2 regions of the Streptodolium elevatio genome follow, and region 2 is predicted to be linked to the other one. Evidence: riboswitches for the same ligand, from Rfam matches in the RefSeq annotation. Region 2 holds a riboswitch; the other holds the start of a gene.

Region 1 (3,402 bases), on a different contig from region 2:
CTCCTCGGCCGCGGCCGCGAGCAGGACGTACGGCTCCTCCTCCGGCGCCGGCTCGATCAGCGTGACGCGCGCACCCGTCGCGCCCGCGCCCGGCACGCGCGCGAGTTCCAGCACGCCGTCCGGCGGAATCGGGATGCCCACCTCGCCGCCGGGGTTCACGGCCATGCCCACATGCGGCGGCAGGCCGCGCGCGAACTCGCGTACCGGCGCGACGGTGAACGCCATCGGCCCCGCGACGCGGCGGAACTGCTCCTCCGAGCTGAACACCGGGACGAACGGCGCTCCGGCTATCTCCGTGGTGGGCAGCGTCAGTTCGGCGTCGTGCGGGCCGCCTCCGGCGGGCAGCGGCACCCACACCTCGGCCTCCGCCAGCGCGTCGATCAGCTCACCGGTGCGCGACGGGTCCTGCATCGCGGCCACGAGGCAGCGTTCGACGTGGTTCGCCGGGAAGGCCACGGCCACCTCCTGAGTGCGATCGGATCAATCGCCAGCCTAGGCCGTGCCAGGACACGAAAACGGCGGGACCCCGCACGATTGCGAAGCCCCGCCGAGTCGTCCGACGGCTCGGGCCGACTGTTCAGGCCGACTGTTCAGGCCCGATGCTCAGGCCGATCCCTCGGGCCGACGCGTTGCCGCCGGGGAACGCTACGAAAGCAGCGTTGCCTCAAGCGTGATCGGCGCACCGGCGAGCGCCTTGCTGACCGGGCAGTTCTCCTTGGCGTTCTGCGCCGCGGCCTGGAAGTCCTCCTCGGACAGGCCCGGTACGCGCGCCTGCACCTTGAGCACGATCCCGGTGATGCCCTCGCCCGGCTGGAACGTCACGTTCGCCTCGGTGTCGACCGACTCCGGCGGCGTGCCGGCGCCCGCGAGCCCGTGCGACAGAGCCATCGAGTAGCACGAGGAGTGCGCGGCGGCGATGAGTTCCTCGGGGCTGGTCTTGCCGTTGGCCGCCTCCGCGCGCGAGGGCCACGAGACGTCGTACGTCCCCACGCCGGACGAGTCGAGCGACACGGTTCCGGCGCCGCCGATCAGCGCGCCCTTCCAGTGGGTCGTGGCAGTGCGCGTGGTCGCCATGGGCGAACCTCCCTGTACGTACGGTGGTTGGACGCCGCCCACGCTAGCAATGCCGGGGTCGGCAGGCTCATTGGAGAATCCTCCGACACGCCCCGCACCACCCACGCCCGATACCGATAGCATGCGCGCACAACTTCACACCGGCCCTCGACCCCACGCGGGAGAGCCCTCTTTCACCTGCGCCCTTGCGGCGGCCGGTGGCGGGGCGCCGAAGGAGCAATTCCTCCCCCGGAAACTCTCAGGCCCAAGTACCGCGCGGGTGAGGCGACTCTGGAAAGCAGTCCCGTGCCGTACGGCGGGACTCACCCACGGTGCAAGCCGCCGTCCGCGCCCGCGATCACTTCCGCGGGAGGCGCGACCGCGCGTGAAGCTCTCAGGTCCATGACAGAGGGGGAGGCGACCCACCCGCTGGTGCGGCGTACAGCAGTGCGCACCGCACACCGCCGAGGGAGCCCCCTGTTGGACCGTTCACCCCACCCTGTGCGCTGCCGCGTACCCGCTGCCGTGCGCCCGCGCGTGCACACGACTTCGGACGAACCGGTACGAAATCATGGCGTTCGGGACCATCACACCCGCGAGGAGTCCAGCCGATGACGTCCAATCAGGCCGCCCACGAAGAACGCCCCGAAGGACGCGCCGAGGAGCGCGCGCAGGAACGCCGCACGCCGCTCGACGCCGTCCACGACGCACTCGGCGCGACGATGACCGACTTCGCCGGCTGGCGCATGCCGCTGCGCTACGGCAGCGAGAGCGCCGAACACCGCGCGGTACGCGAGGCCGCCGGGCTCTTCGATCTGACCCACATGGGCGAGATCGCCGTGACCGGCCCCGAGGCCGCCCGCGCGCTCGACCACGCCCTGGTCGGCTTCATCTCGAAGATCGGTGTCGACCGCGCCCGGTACACGATGATCTGCGACGCCGACGGCGGCATCCTCGACGACCTGATCGTCTACCGCACCGGTGAGACGGAGTACCTCGTCGTCGCCAACGCCTCGAACGCGCCCCTCGTGGCCGCCGAACTCACCGCCCGGGCCGCCGGGTTCGACGCGGTCGTCACGGACCGCTCGGCGGACTACGCGCTGCTGGCCGTCCAGGGGCCGCACGCCGTCGCGATCCTCGCGCCGCTCACCGACCTCGATCTCGCGCAGGTCAAGTACTACGCCGCGGACCGCGCGGTGGTCGCCGGCGTCGACGTCCTGCTCGCCCGCACCGGCTACACCGGCGAGGACGGCTTCGAGCTGTTCTGCGCGCCCGACGACGCCAAGCGCCTGTGGACGTCGCTGGCCGAGGTCGGCACCGAGCACGGCATGATCCCCGCCGGCCTGTCCTGCCGCGACACGCTGCGCCTGGAGGCCGGCATGCCGCTGTACGGGCACGAGCTCACGACGTCGGTGACGCCGTACGAGGCCAACCTCGGCCGCGTCGTACGCCTCGACAAGCCCGAGGACTTCGTCGGCCGCGACGCGCTCGCGGCCCGGGAGAAGGAAGGGCCGCGCGCGACGCTCGTCGGCCTGCGGTCGCCGGGGCGGCGCGTGCCGCGCGCCGGGTACGCCGTACTCGACCCGGCCACGAAGCAGCCGGTCGGCGAGGTCACCTCCGGTGCCCCGTCGCCCACCCTGGGTGCGCCGATCGCGATGGCGTACGTACCTCTCGAGCACGCCGAGCCGGGCACCCGGCTCGCGATCGACATCCGTGGGACCGCCGAACCCGTCGAGGTCGTGGCACTGCCCTTCTACAAGCGGCAGTAGCCTGCCCGCCGGCCTCGGACACGGCTTGCCCTTGCCCTCACCCGGATGATTCGGGTGATTCGGGCGATGACAAAACGCGCCAAACACCGGCAAGAACCCCCTGCGGATCAGCGACCCTCGCAATGAATGGAGAATGGACCCGTGAGCGCACCCCAGAACCTGCTCTACAGCAAGGACCACGAGTGGCTGACGACGGACGGGAACCCGGCCGTCATCGGCATCTCGAAGCACGCCGCCGACGCCCTCGGTGACGTGGTCTTCGTTCAGCTCCCCGAGGTCGGCGCGCGGGTGACCGCGGGCGAGCCCTGCGGCGAACTCGAGTCGACGAAGTCCGTGAGCGACATCTTCGCCCCCGCCGACGGCGAGGTCGTCGAGGTCAACGCCGCGGTCGTCGAGGACCCGAGCCTGGTCAATTCCGACCCGTACGGCGAGGGCTGGCTCGTCAAGGTGCAACTCGACACCCCGGCCGCCGAGGTCGGCGGCCTGATGTCCGAAGCCGAGTACAACGCCTTCACCGGCGCCTGAGCCCCGATCGAGGAGCTGACCCACCGTGACGATCCTGGACCGTCCGCTGGCCGAG
Region 2 (3,402 bases):
GTGAGGCTCACCCGGCTGCGGACCGCGTCGGCCTCGCGGATCACGGACTTGCCGAAGACGTACGCCTCGCCGTCGTCCGGGCGCAGCAGCGTGGCCAGCATCTTCACGGCCGTCGTCTTGCCGGCGCCGTTGGGGCCCAGGACGCCGTACACGGTGCCGGCGGGGACCCGCAGGTCGATGCCGTCGACGGCGCGGTTGGTGCCGAAGACTTTCACCAGCCCCTGCGTCTCGATCGCCAGGCCGGGGGAGTGCGTCGTCATGGTGTGTCCTCTTCGGGTCTCGTGCGGGCCGCGGTGCGGTCGCTGCGGGTCTCTGCGGGTCTCGACGGGCCGTTCCCTCGATGTCTTGGACCGGGGCCGGCCGGGGAACTCATCGGTCCGCGCCCGACAAATCTGCGGAAGTCCGGGGGTGGTTCGCGCCCTGCCTCGGTGATAGCCGCGCGGGGCGCCGGCGGTCATGCGACGTAGGGCCTGGCCGCGCGGGCCTCGCGCAGTGCCGTGCCCCACCAGACGAGCTGGTCCAGGAGTGCTTTCGCGGCGGCCTCGGCGTCGCCGTCGGCGGGGCCAACCGGGTCCGCGACCGCCGCCAGGTCGAGCGCGACCACGTCGCGCATCGTGACGGTGTGGAGTTCTGCGAAGACCTGCCGCAGGTGCTCCACGGCCAGCAGGCCCCGTGCCTTGTAACCGTAGGAGACAAAACCGACAGGCTTGGCGCGCCACTCGTCGTACACGTAGTCGATCGCCTGTTTGAGCGACGCCGGGTAGCTGCGGTTGTACTCCGGCGTCACCACGACGAACGCGTCCGCGTCGCCGACCGCGGACACGAAGCCCAGCATGTCGGTGCTCGGCCGCTCCGGCAGCCGGGCCGGGAACACGAAGTCCGCCAGGTCCACGACCACCGGCTCGAGGGCCGGGATCCGGCCCACCAGATCCGCGATCCACCCGGCCACCCGGTCGCCCACGCGGCCCTCGCGGGTGCTGCCCACGATCACCGCCACGCGCAGCGGCACGTCCCGGTCCCCGCCTGCGAGGTCGCCGCCGGTGCCCGCGGCGTGCTCGGGGACGCCGTACTCCCGGTCGCTCATCGGGCCCTCCTCTCCCTGCCTGCCCACTACCTCTGGACTGCTTCTCCTGCACTGCTCTCACCGGTGAGGCGCGAGACGGAGTCCGGCGGTCGCGAGACCGCGTCTCGCGGGTCCCGCGGCATCGCGCGATCTTGTCCGCCGCGCGTGATCCCGTACGCGATCCCGCACTGATAGCGTTGAAGCTGCACCGAAAGCCACGCGGGAGAGTCCGGACCTCGATCCGGGCGCCGAAGGAGCAACCCCTCCCCGGAATCTCTCAGGCACCCGTACCGCGCGGCCATGGGCACTCTGGAAAGCAGTTCCGTGCACGACGGCGGGACTCACCGACGGTGAAAGCCCCGGCCCGCAGATGATGCGGCGGCGCGGGTGAAGCTCTCAGGTACCGATGACAGAGGGGGAGGCCGTTAGGCCGCGCGTACCCGCGTGACCTTCTCCGCATCTTCAGGAGGGCCTCCACTGTGAGCTCGTCGTCGCGTTCGTCGTCGCCCCGCCCGTCCGGCCCCGGCAGCCTCACCGCGCTCGAGGCCGCCGGCCCGTTCACCGGCCGGCACATCGGCCCCGACGCCGACCAGCAGGCCAAGATGCTGGCGCACATCGGGTTCGGCTCACTCGACGAGCTGACCGACGCCGCCGTACCGGGCGCGATCCGCACCCTCGACCGGCTCGACCTGCCCGAGGCGGTGAGCGAGGCGGCCGTGCACGACCAGCTCCGCGCCCTCGCGGCCCGCAACACCGTGCTGCGCCCGATGATCGGCCTGGGCTATCACGGCACCCACACGCCGCCGGTGATCCTGCGCAACGTGCTGGAGAACCCGGCCTGGTACACCGCCTACACGCCCTACCAGCCGGAGATCTCGCAGGGCCGTCTGGAGGCGCTGCTCAACTTCCAGACCATGGTGTGCGATCTGACCGGGCTCCAGGTCGCGGGTGCCTCGCTGCTGGACGAGGGGACCGCGGCCGCCGAGGCCATGACGCTCGCACGCCGCGCGGGGCGGGCCAAGAGCAACGTGTTCGTCGTGGACGCCGCGTGCCTGCCGCAGACCATCGCCGTCGTGCGCACCCGCGCCGAGGCGCTGGGCATCGAGGTCGTCGTCGCGGACACCTCGGGCGGACTCCCCGAGGGCGAGTTCTTCGGTGTCCTCCTGCAATACCCGGGCGCCGACGGCCTCGTGCGCGACCTGACCGCGCTCGTCGCCGACGCGCACGCGCGCGGCGCGCTCACCGCGGTCGCCGCCGACCTGCTGGCCCTCACCCTGCTCACCTCGCCCGGCGCGATGGGCGCGGACATCGCGGTCGGCACCACGCAGCGCTTCGGCGTGCCGATGGGCTTCGGCGGACCGCACGCCGGATACCTCGCGGTCCGCGAGAAGCTGGCGCGCTCGCTGCCGGGACGGCTCGTGGGCGTGTCCGTCGACGCCGACGGCGACCAGGCGTACCGCCTCGCGCTGCAGACCCGCGAGCAGCACATCCGGCGCGAAAAGGCGACCAGCAACATCTGCACCGCGCAGGTCCTGCTCGCCGTGATGGCCGGCATGTACGCGGTCTACCACGGCCCCGACGGCCTCACCGACATCGCCCGGCGCACCCACCGCTACGCCGCCGTCCTGGCCGCCGGACTGCGCCGCGACGGCGTCGAGGTCGTGCACGCGGACTTCTTCGACACCGTCCTGGCCCGTGTGCCGGGCCGCGCCGACGCGGTCGTGCAGAACGCCCGCGCCGAGGGCGTCAACCTGCACCGCGTGGACGCCGACCACGTGTCGGTGACCTGCGACGAGACCACCACGCGCGACGACCTGGCCGCGGTGTGGCGGGCGTTCGCGCCCAACGCCGCCGCCGGGACCGCGGCGGACCTGCGCGACCTCGTCTCGACCCTGGACGCCGAGACCCCCGACGCGCTGCCGCAGGCGCTGCTGCGCACCGACGAGTTCCTGGCCCACCCGGTCTTCCACGCGCACCGCTCGGAGACCGACATGCTGCGCTACCTGCGGCGCCTCGCCGACAAGGACTACGCGCTCGACCGCGGCATGATCCCGCTCGGTTCCTGCACGATGAAGCTCAACGCGACCGCCGAGATGGAGCCCGTCACCTGGCCGGAGTTCGCGAACATCCACCCGTTCGCGCCGGCCGACCAGGCGGCCGGGTACCTGGAGCTGATCCACGGCCTGGAGGACGCGCTCGTCGCGGTCACCGGCTACGACAAGGTGTCGATCCAGCCGAACGCCGGCTCGCAGGGCGAACTCGCGGGCCTGCTCGCGGTCCGCGCGTACCACCTGGCCAACGGCGACACCGGCCGCGACGTGTGCCTCATCCCCTCGTCG

What was found. A riboswitch is a leader RNA that binds a small molecule or an ion and turns the genes downstream of it on or off. The one in region 2 is predicted to bind glycine.
Region 1: another riboswitch for glycine. It lies ahead of gcvT (glycine cleavage system aminomethyltransferase GcvT); the one in region 2 lies ahead of gcvP (aminomethyl-transferring glycine dehydrogenase).

The regions. Positions count from the first base shown of each region.
Region 1 covers NZ_JBSFVE010000029.1:24,989-28,390, reverse strand. Annotated here, with positions in the region: gene ACWD12_RS35760 (enhanced serine sensitivity protein SseB) at 1-462, opposite strand, end outside; gene ACWD12_RS35755 (OsmC family protein) at 646-1,074, opposite strand; glycine riboswitch at 1,223-1,338, shown strand; gene gcvT (glycine cleavage system aminomethyltransferase GcvT) at 1,665-2,822, shown strand; gene gcvH (glycine cleavage system protein GcvH) at 2,964-3,347, shown strand; gene glyA (serine hydroxymethyltransferase) at 3,373-3,402, shown strand, end outside.
Region 2 covers NZ_JBSFVE010000002.1:530,115-533,516, reverse strand. Annotated here, with positions in the region: gene ACWD12_RS06575 (ATP-binding cassette domain-containing protein) at 1-260, opposite strand, end outside; gene ACWD12_RS06570 (NADPH-dependent FMN reductase) at 455-1,084, opposite strand; glycine riboswitch at 1,274-1,366, shown strand; glycine riboswitch at 1,369-1,480, shown strand; gene gcvP (aminomethyl-transferring glycine dehydrogenase) at 1,636-3,402, shown strand, end outside.